One region of the Klebsiella sp. SYXHC3 genome, then DNA from elsewhere that is predicted to be linked to it. Evidence: predicted binding sites of a transcription regulator. Region 1 holds the regulator's gene; each other region holds the start of a gene.
What was found. Region 1 encodes sigma-54, which starts transcription at its own class of promoters, with help from an activator protein. Its sites were predicted from a motif close to GTTGGCACANNTTTCGCTNT; they were not measured.
Positions count from the first base shown of each region.

Region 2: the regulator sigma-54 is predicted to act here: its motif matches at 1,724-1,743, upstream of glnA (glutamate--ammonia ligase).
Region 3: the regulator sigma-54 is predicted to act here: its motif matches at 1,635-1,654, upstream of norV (anaerobic nitric oxide reductase flavorubredoxin).
Region 4: the regulator sigma-54 is predicted to act here: its motif matches at 1,723-1,742, upstream of glnK (P-II family nitrogen regulator).

Region 1 is NZ_JBXUNG010000004.1:448,686-452,778, reverse strand. It holds gene rapZ (RNase adapter RapZ) at 1-548, opposite strand, end outside; gene ptsN (PTS IIA-like nitrogen regulatory protein PtsN) at 594-1,082, opposite strand; gene hpf (ribosome hibernation promoting factor) at 1,141-1,428, opposite strand; gene rpoN (RNA polymerase factor sigma-54) at 1,451-2,884, opposite strand; gene lptB (LPS export ABC transporter ATP-binding protein) at 2,932-3,657, opposite strand; gene lptA (lipopolysaccharide ABC transporter substrate-binding protein LptA) at 3,664-4,093, opposite strand, start outside.
Region 2 is NZ_JBXUNG010000015.1:12,836-16,928, reverse strand. It holds gene typA (ribosome-dependent GTPase TypA) at 1-1,452, opposite strand, end outside; gene glnA (glutamate--ammonia ligase) at 1,829-3,238, shown strand; gene glnL (nitrogen regulation protein NR(II)) at 3,427-4,093, shown strand, end outside.
Region 3 is NZ_JBXUNG010000007.1:106,166-110,258, reverse strand. It holds gene norR (nitric oxide reductase transcriptional regulator NorR) at 1-1,513, opposite strand, end outside; gene norV (anaerobic nitric oxide reductase flavorubredoxin) at 1,701-3,149, shown strand; gene norW (NADH:flavorubredoxin reductase NorW) at 3,146-4,093, shown strand, end outside.
Region 4 is NZ_JBXUNG010000003.1:201,189-205,281, forward strand. It holds gene AC2CGP_RS10480 (SmdB family multidrug efflux ABC transporter permease/ATP-binding protein) at 1-1,551, shown strand, start outside; gene glnK (P-II family nitrogen regulator) at 1,793-2,131, shown strand; gene amtB (ammonium transporter AmtB) at 2,164-3,453, shown strand; gene AC2CGP_RS10495 (UbiD family decarboxylase domain-containing protein) at 3,519-4,093, opposite strand, start outside.

The sequences.
Region 1 (4,093 bases):
ACGTCAAACACGTAATCGGCATCGATAGGGATACCGTGTTTGAAGCCGAATGATTCAAAGACCATCGTCAATTCACGCTCGCGTTTACCTAACAGGCGGGTACGCAGCATCTCGGCCAGTTCATGCACCGACATTTCGGAAGTATCGACGATCAGATCCGCACGGGAGCGCAGCGGCTCAAGCAGATCGCTCTCTTCGTCGATCGCGCTTTCAAGCGACAGATTCTTGCTGGAGAGCGGATGTAAGCGACGGGTATCGCTGTAGCGGCGGATCAGGGTGTTGCGGTCGGCATCAAGGAACAGCAGCTGCGGGGAGAAGGATTCCGGCAGATTCTGCATCGCTTGTTCAAAGATTTCCGGTGATTCCGGCATATTGCGCACGTCAATGCTGACGGCCGCAGAGATATCGCGGTCGGCCAGCGTTCGCGCCAGCTCAGGCAACAGCACTACCGGCAGGTTATCCACACAGTAGAAGCCCATATCTTCCAGCGCTCGCAGGGCGACGGATTTCCCCGAGCCAGAGCGGCCGCTGACGATCATCAGTACCATGTACCGTTTCTCCTCAGTACGATAAAGGTTAAGACGCGACTCACGTTAAGCGTCATCGCTGCTTCCTGCTTCGGTGATGATCTCATACAACTCTTCATCGCTCACCGCAGCGCGCAGGCGACGGCAGATGGTTTTGTCCGCCAGACGTTTGGCGACCAGCGAGAGCGTATGCAGATGGGTTTTGGTTTGATCGGCCGGCACCAGTAGCGCAAACAGCAGATCGACCGGCTGATTGTCGATCGCATCGAAGGCGATCGGCGTTTCCAACTGCACAAATACGCCAACGGCGCGCAGGGTATCCTCTTCAAGCTTGCCGTGAGGGATCGCAATGCCGTTGCCGATCCCGGTACTGCCCATTTTTTCACGGGTCAGGATCGCTTCAAAGACCACCTGCGGCGGTAAACCTAGCTGCTTCGCCGCCAGTTCGCTGATGATTTCCAGCGCGCGTTTCTTGCTCTGGCAGTGAACCTGGCTACGGGTACAATCCTGGTTAAGGACATTGCTCAGTTGTAGAGCGGAATCGTTGTTCATCATAATTTCACCTGAGCTGCCCTTATCCGCGGGCTGCGGATAAGGGCGATCGCCCGGACAATTAGTGTTGTTTCAGTTTATCTTTATGTTTTGTTAACTGTCTTGCCAGCTTATCGATAAGACCATCGATAGCGGCATACATATCCTGCCCTTCCGCACTGGCATGGATTTCGCCACCGTTGACATGCAAATTGGCGTCCGCGATTTGCGTCACCTTCTCTACTTTTAACACAATATAGACCTGGTTGATCCTATCGAAAAACTGCTCCAGTTTGCTGAACTTCGTAGTGACGAAGTCGCGCATGGCGGGAGTGATCTCGACGTTGTGTCCTGTAATGTTGAGCTGCATAGTGTCTTCCTTATCGGTTGTGTCAGACCAGTTGTTTGCGCTGGTTTGACGGCGGAATGGATAAAGACTCTCGGTACTTAGCAACAGTGCGCCGCGCCACCATAATACCCTGATCGGAGAGCATGGTGGTGAGCTTGCTGTCGCTCAACGGCTTCGCGGGGTTCTCCGCGGCGATTAACTTCTTCACCAGCGCACGAATGGCGGTAGACGAGGCTTCGCCGCCGCCTTCGGTATTGACGTGGCTGGAGAAGAAATACTTCAACTCAAAAATACCGCGTGGACTGTGCAGATATTTTTGCGTGGTAACGCGTGAAATGGTTGATTCATGCATCTCGACGGCCTGGGCGATATCCGCCAGCACCATCGGTTTCATAAATTCTTCACCCTGCTCAAAGAAGGCCTGCTGCTGTTCGACGATGCAGCGGCTGACGCGCAGCAGGGTATCGTTACGGCTCTCAAGGCTCTTAATCAGCCAGCGGGCTTCTTGCAGGTTGCTGCGGATAAACTGGCTGTCGGCGTCGTTGCGCGCATTATTGCCCATCGCCGCGTATTGCTGATTAATCTTCAGCCGCGGAATGCTGTCGGAATTGAGCTCGACGACCCAGCGGCCGTTAACCTTGCGCACCAGTACATCCGGGATCACGTATTCCGGCTCGCTGGTTTGAATGGACTGACCCGGGCGCGGATCCAGCGACTGGATCAGGCAAACCGCCTCTTTCAGAACGTCTTCTTTCAAGCGAGTGACGCGCATCAGGCTACGGAAATCGTGGTTGGCCAGGAGATCAAGATGCTCGCTGATAATCAACCTGGCTTCTTCCAGCCACGGTGTCTCTTTGGCAAATTGTGAAAGCTGGATCAGCAGGCAGTCACGGAGATCCCTGGCGGCGACGCCGACCGGATCGAAACGCTGTACGCGCTTGAGTACCGCTTCAACTTCCTCAAGACCAATTTCATCATCTTCGATACTGTCGACAATGTCCTGAATGGAAATAGTGAGGTAGCCGGTATCGTCAACGGCATCGACGATGGAGGTGGCTATCGCGCGGTCGGTATCGGTGAATGGCGTGAGCTCGACCTGCCACATCAGATAATCCTGCAGGCTTTGGGTGGTCTCACCCTGATAGATCGGCAGTTCATCGTCCTGGTAGTCGACGCCATTACCCGACGGCGTGCCGGCGGTGTAGATTTCATCCCAGCTGGCGTCCAGCGGGAGCTCGTCCGGCATCTCTTTTTGTTCGAGCGCGTCGACGGTATCCAGAGACTCGCGGTCCTCGGCTTCTGTGGTTTCAACCTCTTCGTGAAGATCGGTTTGCTCAAGCAACGGGTTACTCTCCAGCGCCTGCTGGAGTTCTTGCTGGAGTTCTAACGTGGACAGCTGCAACAAGCGGATGGCCTGCTGCAGTTGGGGCGTCATGGCAAGCTGTTGGCTTAGCCTTAATTGCAAACCTTGCTTCATGTTCAGGGTCAATATCTCCGGCTAAAACGTCTATAACCTCTACCCTATCAGAGTCTGAAGTCTTCCCCAAGGTACACGCGTTTAACCTGCTCGTCTTCAAGGATTTGCTGCGGGGTGCCGTGGGCGATGAGATGGCCCTGGCTCACGATATAAGCTCGTTCACAGACCGCCAGCGTCTCCCTGACGTTATGGTCAGTAATGAGTACGCCCAGCCCGCTGTCGCGCAGGTGTTCGATGATGCGTTTAATATCGATAACAGAGATAGGGTCAACCCCGGCGAACGGTTCATCCAGCAGGATGAATTTCGGGTTCGCCGCCAGCGCGCGGGCGATTTCGACGCGGCGGCGTTCACCGCCGGAGAGCGCCTGGCCCAGGCTATCGCGCAGGTGTTCAATGTGGAACTCTTCCATCAGCTCTTTAGCGCGATCTTCACGCTGCTCGCTGCTGAGATCGTCGCGGATCTGTAGCACCGCCATCAGATTATCGTAGACGCTCAGGCGGCGGAAAATAGAGGCTTCCTGCGGCAGGTAACCGATGCCGCGCCGCGCGCGGGCATGTAGCGGCAGCAGGCTGATATCTTCATCGTCAATGATGATGTTGCCGGCGTCGCGCGGCACGATGCCTACCACCATATAAAAGGTGGTGGTCTTACCGGCGCCGTTCGGGCCCAGCAGGCCGACGATTTCACCGGAGTTGACGGTCAGGCTGACGTCTTCCACCACGCGGCGGCCTTTGTAGGCTTTGGCGAGATTTTTTGCAGTTAATGTTGCCATAACGGATTACTTACCTTTCTTCTGCTGATCGCCGCTTTTGTCCTGCAACTGCGAAGGTACCAGCACCGTAGTCACGCGACCGCCTTTGTTGCTGAAGGCCTGCATTTTCTGCTCTTTCACCAGATAGGTGATTTTGTCGCCCTGAATATTGCTATCCAGCTGTTCCAGATGCGCGTTGCCGGTCAGCACCACGAAATCGTTCTGCAGTTCATAATGCATTTTCGACGCGCGGCCTTTCACCGGCTTGCCGTTGTCCTGCATCTGATAGAAGGTGGCCGGATTGCCGAAACCGTCGATCACCTCTTTGCCTTTTTCACCGCCAGGGCGGGTAACCACGACTTTGTCGGCATTGATTTTAATGGTCCCTTGGGTGACGACCACGTTGCCGGTGAAGGTCACGACGTTGCCCTGCATATCCAACGACTGCTGATCGGAC
Region 2 (4,093 bases), on a different contig from region 1:
GTTACGCTGGCCCACTTCGCCCGGACGAACATCGTCGTAGTGGCTGAAGGTGGAGTACAGCAGACCGGTACCGGAAGTCATGGTCATGAACTCTGAACGGAAGCCGATCAGACCACGGCTTGGGATCACGTAGTCGAGACGTACGCGGCCTTTACCGTCTGGATTCATGTTTTTCAGGTCGCCTTTACGCTCACCCAGCGCCTGCATGACAGAACCCTGGTGCTGCTCTTCGACGTCCAGCGTCACGTTCTCGAACGGCTCTTGTTTACGGCCATCGATTTCGCGGAAGATAACTTTCGGACGGGAAACCGCCATCTCGAAACCTTCACGACGCATGTTTTCAATCAGAACAGACAGGTGCAGTTCGCCACGGCCAGAAACGCGGAACGCATCGGCGTCTTCGGTTTCTTCAACGCGCAGCGCAACGTTGTGCACCAGCTCTTTGTTCAGACGGTCCAGAATCTGGCGAGAGGTAACGAACTTACCTTCTTTACCGCAGAACGGAGAGGTGTTGACGTTGAAGAACATAGATACGGTCGGCTCATCAACAGACAGTGCCGGCAGCGCTTCGACGTTCTGCGGGTCGCAGATGGTGTCGGAGATGTTCAGCTCGCCCAGACCGGTGATCGCGATGATGTCGCCGGCTTCGGCTACGTCGCTCTCGATACGCTCGAGACCCAGGTGAGTCAGTACTTTACCGACTTTACCGTTACGGGTTTTCCCTTCGCTATCGATGATAGTGATCTGCTGGTTCGGCTTCACTTTACCGCGCTTGATGCGACCAATGCCGATTACGCCAACGTAGTTGTTGTAGTCGAGCTGGGAGATTTGCATCTGCAGCGGACCGTCAAGGTCAACGTCCGGCGCCGGTACACGGTCAACAATCGCCTGGTACAACGGGGTCATGTCTTCAGCCATGTCTTCGTGGTCCAGACCCGCGATACCGTTCAGCGCGGAAGCGTAAACGATCGGGAAGTCCAGCTGTTCGTCGGTCGCGTCGAGGTTAACGAACAGGTCGAATACCTGGTCGACAACCCAATCCGGACGCGCGCCCGGACGGTCAACTTTGTTGATGACCACGATCGGCTTCAGACCGTGAGCAAACGCTTTTTTGGTAACAAAGCGCGTCTGCGGCATCGGGCCGTCAAAGGCATCAACCACCAGCAGCACAGAGTCAACCATGGACATAACACGCTCAACTTCACCTCCGAAGTCGGCGTGCCCTGGGGTATCAACGATGTTGATACGGTAATCATTCCATTTGATTGCAGTGTTTTTAGCGAGGATGGTAATCCCACGCTCTTTCTCCAAATCGTTGGAGTCCATCACACGTTCTTGTGCTTCAGTACGTGCGTCGAACGTACCGGATTGCTGTAGCAGCTTATCAACCAGGGTAGTTTTACCATGGTCGACGTGCGCGATGATGGCGATATTACGCAGATTTTCGATCACAACTTTGCCTCAGGCATTAGAAATAGCGCGTTATTGTACACGTATTAAGCGAAGGACTGAACAGGATCACAAAGATCCTCCGCAAACAAGTATTGCAGAGTTTGTTTGTGACCGCTTTCACGGAGCGATAAAAGGGCACCGTAATAAAAATTGCACCAAAATGGTGCTCAACGTTCACATTGAAGCACTATTTTGGTGCATTATCTCCATCATGGTGCAGTCCTTTTGCACTATGGTGCGCATGATACAGCGTTTTACCGTACTTTTAAAAGTTGGCACAGATTTCGCTTTATATTTTTTAAGGCAACAACGCCACTTTTAAGCAGTAAGAAGTTCGTTACCACGACGACAATGACCAATCCGGGAGAGTTTAAGTATGTCCGCTGAACACGTTTTGACGATGCTGAACGAGCACGAAGTGAAGTTTGTCGATCTGCGCTTCACCGATACCAAAGGTAAAGAACAGCACGTCACGATTCCTTCCCATCAGGTAAATGCCGAATTCTTTGAAGAAGGCAAAATGTTTGATGGCTCCTCGATTGGCGGTTGGAAAGGTATTAATGAATCCGACATGGTCCTGATGCCGGATGCCACCACGGCGCTGATCGACCCGTTCTATGAAGAACCGACGCTGATCATCCGCTGCGATATCCTGGAACCAGGCACCCTGCAGGGTTACGACCGCGACCCGCGCTCTATCGCCAAGCGCGCTGAAGAGTACCTGCGCGCCACCGGCATCGCCGACACCGTGCTGTTCGGGCCGGAACCAGAATTCTTCCTGTTCGACGACATCCGCTTTGGCGCATCCATCTCTGGTTCCCACGTGGCCATTGACGATATCGAAGGCGCATGGAACTCTTCTACCAAATACGAAGGCGGCAACAAAGGCCACCGTCCGGGCGTGAAAGGCGGTTACTTCCCGGTTCCGCCGGTAGACTCCTCTCAGGATATCCGTTCTACCATGTGTATGATCATGGAAGAGATGGGCCTGGTTGTTGAAGCTCACCACCACGAAGTGGCAACTGCCGGTCAGAACGAAATCGCTACCCGCTTCAACACCATGACCAAAAAAGCGGACGAAATTCAGATCTACAAATATGTTGTACACAACGTCGCTCACCGTTTCGGTAAAACCGCGACCTTCATGCCAAAACCAATGTTTGGCGATAACGGTTCCGGCATGCACTGCCACATGTCCCTGTCCAAGAACGGCGTAAACCTGTTCTCCGGCGACAAATACGCGGGCCTGTCTGAGCAAGCGCTGCACTACATCGGCGGCGTTATCAAGCACGCTAAAGCGATCAACGCCCTGGCGAACCCGACCACTAACTCCTACAAGCGTCTGGTCCCGGGTTACGAAGCGCCGGTCATGCTGGCTTACTCCGCCCGTAACCGCTCTGCTTCCATCCGTATTCCGGTAGTTGCCTCGCCGAAAGCGCGTCGTATCGAAGTGCGCTTCCCGGACCCGGCTGCCAACCCGTACCTGTGCTTCGCCGCGCTGCTGATGGCTGGCCTGGACGGTATTAAAAACAAAATTCACCCTGGCGATGCGATGGACAAAAACCTGTACGATCTGCCGCCGGAAGAAGCGAAAGAAATCCCGCAGGTTGCAGGTTCTCTGGAAGAAGCCCTGCAGGCTCTGGACGCAGACCGCGAGTTCCTGACCGCAGGCGGCGTCTTCACTGACGAAGCTATCGATGCTTACATCGCCCTGCGCATTGAAGAAAACGACCGCGTACGTATGACTCCGCACCCGGTTGAGTTCGAACTGTACTACAGCGTCTGATTTTGCTGTAAATCCATGGTGTTCCCGTGTTGTGGCACGGGATACCAGGGATGTTTTGTTGCCGTGGAAACTTTCAGCCCATCTCAGGATGGGCTTTTTTCTCCAGCAACACGCTGATCTCTCGCGCTTTTTACCAATAAAAAGCTATACTGCACTAAAATAGTGCAACCATTTCAGGAGACTGTCAGATGGCAACAGGCACACAGCCCGATGCTGGGCAGATCCTCAACTCGCTGATCCACAGTATCTTATTAGTCGATGACGACCTCGCGGTGCATTACGCTAACCCGGCTGCCCAGCAGTTACTGGCGCAAAGTTCGCGTAAATTATTCGGTACGCCGCTGCCAGAATTGCTGAGCTACTTTTCGTTAAACATTGGCCTGATGCAGGAAAGCCTGCAGGCGGGTCAGGGCTTCACGGATAATGAAGTGACGCTGGTGATTGACGGCCGCTCGCACATTCTCTCCCTCACCGCTCAGCGCCTGCCTGAAGGCTATATCCTGCTTGAGATGTCGCCGATGGATAATCAGCGTCGTTTGAGCCAGGAACAGCTGCAGCATGCTCAGCAGGTGGCGGCGCGCGATTTAGTGCGCGGTCTGGCGCATGAAATTAAAAACCCGCTCGGTGGCCTGCGCGGCGCGGCGCAGCTATTGAGTAAAGCGCTACCGGATCCCGCGCTGATGGAATATACCCAGGTGATTATTGAACAGGCCGACAGGTTACGTAACCTGGTCGATCGCCTGCTGGGGCCGCAGCATCCCGGTATGCATATCACGGAAAGCATTCATAAAGTCGCGGAGCGCGTGGTGGCGCTGGTCTCCATGGAATTGCCGGATAACGTCAAACTGATCCGCG
Region 3 (4,093 bases), on a different contig from region 1:
GCCCCAGTCGTTTCGCCAGCCGATGCAGGTTGGCGACGTCCAGCTCCAGCGCACGGGCGGTCGCCGCCCAGTTGCGCTGGTTCGCCTCCAGGGCGCGGCTAATCGCTTCTCGCTGAAAAGAGTCAGTCGCCTCGCGCAAATTGACGTTTTCCGTCGCCGGCGCCGCTGCCGCCGTCTCAGTCGGCAACATCGGCGCCGTCACCGCAAACTGGAAATGCTGCGGCTCCAGTACCACTTCATCACCGGCCTGGGTGGCCCGCGCCAGCACCACCGCCCGGTGAATAGCATGCTCCAGTTCGCGCACGTTGCCCGGCCAGGACCACTGCTGCAGCCTGTTTCGCGCCGCCTCAGCCAAAATGACCCGCGCCAGCCCCATCCGCAGGCGGCACTGCTCACAGAAATAGCCCGCCAGCAGCACCACATCGTTCTCCCGTTCGCGTAGCGCCGGAACCGACAGCGGGAAGACGCTCAGCCGATGGTACAGATCGGCGCGAAAGCGCCCTTCCACCACCTCCTGGCGCAGATCGCGGTTCGTCGCCGCCAGCACCCGCACATCGACCCGCAGGCTGCGGTCATCGCCGACGCGCTGAATATCGCCATACTGCAACACGCGCAGCAGCTTCGCCTGCAACGCCAGCGACAGTTCGCCGATTTCATCAAGGAACAGGGTGCCGTTATCAGCCATCTCAAATTTACCGCTGCGGTTGCTGATAGCCCCGGTAAATGCCCCTTTCACATGGCCGAACAGCTCGCTCTCCGCCACGCTTTCCGGCAGCGCCGCGCAGTTGAGATAGACCAGCGGATTGGCGGCTCGCGGCGATCCCTGGTGCACCGCCTTCGCCACCAGCTCTTTACCGGTGCCGGTTTCGCCGCTTATCAGCACGTTTAAATCCGAGGCGGCGACGATATCGATCTCTTTTTTCAGCTGCAGCATGGGTGCCGACAGGCCGATAATCTCCTGACGCTCAGGCTGCGCGTCATTCACCGGTTGCACCGGCAACACATTTTGCGCCTCAAGGCGGGCGATGAGCAGCGCGTTATTCAAGGCGCCAGCCACCAGCGCGGCAATCAATCGCAGCTCTTCATCGCTGAAACTATCGAAACGATCGGCATCCATACCATCAAGGGTCAGCGCGCCAATCAGCGTCTGTCCGGCAAACAGCGGCAGGCCAACGCAGGCGTGAACCTTCAGGCTCTCATGACCGGGGATCAGCCCGTCATAGGGGTCGGGCAAATCGCTATCCGCCGGGAAGCGCACCACATCCCCGGCGCGCGCAATCGCCTCAAGCCGCGGGTGTCCTTCCAGGGCAAAGCGCCGACCAAGCACATCCTGCGCCAGGCCATCGATCGCCAGCGGCACAAACTGATGCGCCTCATAGCGCAGCAGCGCTGAGGCATCGCAGCCGAGGATCTGCCGCAGGGTAGTAATCAGGCGCGAAAAACGGTCGGCATGACCGATATCGCTTTGTAAATCAATGGCGATTCTCGCCAACTCGTCGACGGAAAAACTCATTGCCGCTCCATTGTCATTGTGACAATACACATTGTCATAACGACTATTTTAATCATTGTCATTTTGACAGCAACCAAAATCAGAAAAAATTAAAAATAGCTAATTATCAATGAATTAAAAAGTTGGCACGCAACTTGATATAAGCCAATCAACTGAGTTTAAACACACTGTATTGATTGAGGTTGCTATGTCTATTGCGGTTAAAAATAACATTCTTTGGGTTGGCCAACGCGATTGGGAAGTGCGTGATTTCCACGGTACCGAATATAAAACGCTGCGCGGCAGCAGCTACAACAGCTATCTCATCCGCGAAGAGAAAAACGTGCTGATTGATACCGTCGATCATAAATTCAGCCGCGAGTTCGTGCAGAACCTGCGCAGCGAAATCGATCTGGCTGACCTCGACTATATCGTCATTAACCACGCCGAAGAGGACCATGCCGGCGCGCTGACCGAACTGATGATGCAGATCCCGGATACGCCGATTTACTGCACCGCCAACGCCATCGACTCGATCAACGGCCACCATCATCATCCGGAGTGGAACTTCCACGTGGTGAAAACCGGCGATACTCTCGATATCGGTAATGATAAACAGCTGATCTTCGTGGAAACGCCGATGCTGCACTGGCCTGACAGCATGATGACCTACCTGACCGGCGACGCGGTGCTGTTCAGCAACGACGCCTTCGGCCAGCACTACTGCGACGAACACCTGTTCAACGATGAAGTGGACCAGATTGAACTGTACGAACAGTGCCAGCGCTACTACGCCAACATCCTGACGCCCTTCAGCCGCCTGGTGACGCCGAAAATTACCGAAATCCTCGGCTTCAACCTGCCGGTGGATATGATTGCCACCTCCCACGGCGTGGTCTGGCGCGATAACCCGACGCAAATCGTCGAGAAATACCTCGAGTGGGCGGCGGATTACCAGGAAGATCGTATCACCCTCTTCTACGACACCATGTCCAATAACACCCGCATGATGGCGGACGCCATCGCTCAGGGGATCACTGAAGTCGACCCGCGGGTAGCGGTAAAAATCTTCAACGTCGCCCGCAGCGACAAAAACGACATTCTCACCAATGTTTTCCGCTCGAAAGGCGTGCTGGTGGGCACCTCCACCATGAACAACGTGATGATGCCGAAAATCGCCGGGCTGGTGGAAGAGATGACCGGGTTGCGTTTTCGCAATAAACGCGCCAGCGCCTTTGGCTCACACGGCTGGAGCGGCGGCGCGGTAGACCGCCTGTCCACCCGCCTGCAGGATGCCGGTTTTGAGATGTCGCTGAGCCTGAAAGCCAAATGGCGCCCGGATATCGACGCGCTGGAACTGTGCCGCCAACACGGACGCGACATCGCCCGCCAGTGGGCCCTCTCTCCGCTGCCGGTTGCTGAAGCAGCGACAACGCCGGAACCACAGGATTGCGTCTGCGCCGCCGCCGCGGCCGCTGACCTCGGTCCCATGATGCAGTGCAGCGTGTGCCAGTGGGTCTATGACCCGGCGAAAGGCGAACCTAACCAGGATGTACAGCCGGGTACGCCGTGGAATGAAGTGCCGGACAATTTCCTCTGCCCTGAGTGTTCTCTTGGCAAAGATGTCTTTGACGTACTGGCGACGGAGGCAAAATGAGTGATGGCATCGTCATCATCGGCTCGGGCTTCGCGGCCCGCCAGCTGGTGAAAAATATCCGTAAGCAGGATACGCAAATCCCGCTGACGTTAATCGCCGCCGATAGCATGGATGAGTACAACAAACCGGACCTCAGCCATGTCATCAGCCGCGGGCAGAAGGCCGACGATCTGACCCTGCAAAGCGCCGGCGAGTTCGCCGAGCAGTACAATCTGCGTCTGTTTCCCCATACCTGGGTAAGCGATATCGACGCCGAAAACCGGTTAGTGAAGAGCCAGGATAACCAGTGGCGCTACGACAAACTGGTGCTGGCCACCGGCGCGACGCCGTTTATCCCGCCGGTGCCGGGACGCGAGCTGATGCTGACGCTGAACAGCCAGCGCGAATATGGCGCGGCGCAGAGCCAGCTGCACGACGCGAAGCGCGTGCTGATCGTCGGCGGCGGCCTGATTGGCTGTGAACTGGCGATGGATTTCTGCCGCGCCGGTAAAGCGGTAACGGTAGTCGACAATTCAGCCAGCGTGCTGGCGGCGCTGATGCCGCCGGAGGCCAGCAGCCGCCTGCAGCATCGGCTTACCGAGATGGGCGTACATCTGATGCTCAAGGCGCAGCTTGAGGGGTTAGAGCAAACCGCCGACGGCATTCGCGTCAGTCTCGATCGCCAGCGCGCGATAACCGTCGATGCGGTGGTGGCCGCCGCCGGCCTGCGCCCGGAAACGTCGCTGGCGCGCCATGCCGGATTGCAGATTAACCGCGGCGTGGTGGTCAATAATCAACTGCAAACCAGCGACCCGGCGATTTATGCGCTCGGCGACTGTGCGGAAATCAACGGTACGGTACTGCCGTTCCTGCAGCCGATTTTACTCAGCGCCATGTGCCTGAGTAAAAACCTGCTGGCGCAAACGGGCGAGCTCACCTTGCCGCCAATGCTGGTGAAAGTGAAA
Region 4 (4,093 bases), on a different contig from region 1:
CTTGCCGCTACGCTGCACTATAACCAGGCGCTGCTGTTTAACCGGGCGGCGGTCGGCGTGGTGCAGCAGTTGCGCAGCGATGTGATGGACGCCGCGCTGCGTCAGCCGTTAAGCGAGTTTGATACGCAACCTGTCGGCCAGTTGATATCACGCGTTACCAACGATACCGAAGTGATTCGTGACCTGTACGTGACAGTCGTGGCGACGGTGCTGCGCAGCGCGGCGCTGATAGGCGCGATGCTGGTGGCGATGTTCAGTCTCGACTGGCGAATGGCGCTGGTGGCGGTGGCTATCTTCCCGGCGGTGCTGATCGTGATGGCTATCTATCAGCGTTACAGCACGCCGATCGTGCGTCGCATGCGCGCCTGGCTTGCCGATATCAATGATGGCTTCAACGAAGTGATCAACGGCATGGGCGTTATTCAGCAATTCCGCCAGCAGGCGCGATTCGGCGAGCGAATGCGTGAAGCCAGTTACGGACACTATCTGGCGCGCATGCAGACGCTGCGTCTGGATGGTTTCCTGCTGCGACCGCTGTTAAGCCTGTTTTCATCGCTGATCCTCTGCGGCCTGCTGATGCTGTTTGGTTTTAGCGCTTCCGGAAGTATCGAAGTCGGGGTGTTATATGCCTTTATTAGCTATCTCGGGCGGCTTAACGAACCGCTGATCGAACTTACCACCCAGCAGTCGATGCTGCAGCAAGCGGTGGTGGCGGGCGAACGCGTGTTTGAGCTGATGGACCGTCCACGCCAGAGCTGGGGTAACGATAGCGCGCCGTTACGCAGCGGTGCGGTGGCGATTGATAACGTCTCTTTTGCCTATCGCGACGATCGGCTGGTGCTGCAGGATATCAATCTGGATATTCCTTCGCGCGGTTTTGTGGCGCTGGTTGGCCATACCGGTAGCGGCAAGAGCACGCTGGCCAGCCTGATGATGGGCTACTACCCGTTGACCAAAGGCGAAATTCGTCTTGATGGCCGCCCGCTGTCGTCGTTAAGCCACAGCGCTTTACGTCGGGGCGTCGCGATGGTGCAACAGGATCCGGTGGTATTAGCCGATACCTTCTATGCCAACGTGACGCTGGGCCGCGATATCAGCGAGCAGCAGGTCTGGGAAGCGCTGGAGGCGGTGCAGCTCGCTGACCTTGCCCGTGAAATGAGCGACGGGATTTATACCCAACTGGGCGAGCAGGGCAACAACCTGTCGGTGGGGCAGAAACAGCTGTTGGCGCTGGCCCGTGTGCTGGTCGAGACGCCGCAGGTGCTGATCCTCGATGAAGCGACAGCTAACATCGATTCCGGTACCGAGCAGGCTATCCAGCAGGCGCTGGCGAAAGTGCGCGAGCACACCACGCTGGTAGTTATCGCCCACCGTCTGTCGACCATCGTCGAAGCGGATACGATCCTGGTGCTGCACCGTGGCCAGGCCGTCGAGCGCGGGAACCATCAGCAATTGCTGGCGGCGAAGGGCCGTTACTGGCAGATGTACCAGCTACAGCTGGCTGGCGAAGAGCTAGCCGCCAGCGTTGAGGAGGAGTCGCTGAGCGCCTGATGCACCATCAGCAGGCATTGGTGCAGGGGTGACGTGAAGTGGTGCAACTTGCTCACTAAGGGCGCACCGTATTGGTGCATTTTTGCGCATTAGCGGTCATTTGCCGTCTCGCCAGTAACATCCTCGCGTTTTTTTCTCCATAAACGGGCCGATTCACGGCCCGTTTTCATTTTTGGCATATCCCTTGCTTTATCTCCTGTGTTAGCTGCGGCCACTATCAAATACTGACTGGAGGGGATTTATGAAGCTGGTTACCGTGGTAATCAAACCATTCAAACTGGAAGACGTTCGCGAAGCGTTGTCCTCCATCGGCATTCAGGGCCTGACGGTCACGGAAGTGAAAGGCTTCGGCCGCCAGAAAGGCCATGCCGAGCTCTATCGCGGCGCCGAATACAGCGTCAATTTCCTGCCAAAAGTAAAAATTGATATTGCGATTGCCGACGATCAGCTGGATGAGGTTGTCGAGGTGATAGGCAAGGCCGCCTGGACCGGAAAAATTGGCGACGGCAAAATTTTTGTCGCCGAACTGCAGCGCGTGATTCGTATTCGTACCGGCGAATCCGACGAAGCGGCACTGTAATTGCCTGACCACACAGCGATGGGGATGAAGAGATGATGAGAACGACGATGAAAACGGCTCTGGGAGCGCTGGCGCTGCTTCCGGGACTGGCGCTGGCGGCCGAACCGGCGGTGGCGGATAAAGCCGACAACGCCTTTATGATGATTTGCACCGCGCTGGTGCTGTTTATGACAATCCCCGGCATTGCGTTGTTCTACGGCGGCCTGATTCGCGGTAAAAACGTGCTCTCAATGCTGACTCAGGTCATTGTGACTTTTGGCCTGGTTTGCGTGCTGTGGGTTATCTATGGCTATACGCTTGCCTTCGGTAGCGGCGGTAGCTTCTTCGGCAGCTTCGACTGGGTGATGCTGAAGAATATTGAACTGAAAGCGTTGATGGGCTCGTTCTATCAATATATCCACGTCGCTTTCCAGGGCTCTTTCGCCTGTATCACCGTGGGCCTGATCGTCGGTGCGCTGGCGGAACGTATTCGTTTCTCCGCGGTACTGATTTTTGTGGTGGTTTGGCTCACGCTCTCCTACGTGCCGATTGCGCATATGGTGTGGGGCGGCGGCCTGCTGGCGACCCATGGTGCGCTGGACTTCGCCGGCGGTACCGTCGTACACATCAACGCTGCGGTAGCGGGGCTGGTGGGCGCGTATATGATGGGCAAACGCGTGGGCTTTGGCAAAGAAGCGTTTAAACCGCATAACCTGCCGATGGTCTTCACCGGTACGGCGATTCTGTATGTCGGCTGGTTCGGCTTTAACGCCGGTTCCGCAAGCGCGGCCAACGAAATTGCCGCCCTGGCCTTCGTAAATACCGTCGTGGCGACCGCTGGCGCGATTCTGGCCTGGACCTTCGGCGAATGGGCCACCCGCGGCAAACCCTCGCTGCTGGGCGCCTGCTCCGGCGCGATTGCCGGTCTGGTCGGCATTACTCCGGCGTGCGGTTATGTTGGCGTTGGCGGCTCGCTGATTATCGGTATCATCGCCGGCCTGGCCGGGCTGTGGGGCGTCACGGTGCTGAAGCGCTGGCTGCGCGTCGATGACCCATGCGATGTGTTTGGCGTTCATGGCGTGTGCGGCATCATCGGTTGTATCCTGACTGGCATCTTCGCTTCCACTACCCTTGGCGGCGTCGGCTATGCGGAAGGCGTCACGATGGGGCATCAGCTGCTGGTACAGCTGGAAAGTATCGGCATTACCGTGGTCTGGTCCGCCGTCGTCGCCTGGATCGGCTTCAAAGTGGCGGCGATGACCGTCGGCCTGCGGGTTCCGGAAGAGCAGGAGCGCGAAGGGCTGGACGTCAACAGCCACGGCGAAAACGCCTACAACGCCTGATATATTGTGCAATCTCCATAAGCGTCAAAGCCTCCCGCATGGGAGGCTTTTTCTTTGCGTGGAATTTATTTCTTACTGAAGCCAGGGATAAAGCGGTCAACATCCACTTCCATAAACTGGCTGCGCTGGAAGTGGGCTTTCATATTCCACGGGACGGTGCAGTCGAAAATGGTTTTGCAGGCAATACCGCTATCGCGAATCGATGGGCTGAAGGCCGGGTCGGATGATGGATCCAGCGGATGGCAACGTACGCCGGGAATAAACACGGTGCTGACATCGCCCTGATAGCGGGTGGTCATCGCCCACATGACGTCGTTGATGTCGAAAACGTCGACGTCTTCATCGACCAGCATTACGTGCTTTAGCTCCGAGAAGGCGGAAAACGCCAGTAGCGCGGCCTGACGCTGACGGCCCTCATCGCTGTGGGTGCGTTTCTTCACCTGCAGCACGGCGAGATATTTACCGGTGCCTGGCGAAGGACAGTGGACGTTTTGCACAAAGCCTGGAAGCGCGCGCTCTACCATTTGCAGAATGCTGGCTTCGGTCGGGATCCCGGCAAGATTGGTATGTTCATCGCTCGGCCCGATACAGGTTTGCAGAATCGGGTGACGGCGGTGGGTAATTGCTTTGACTTTGATCA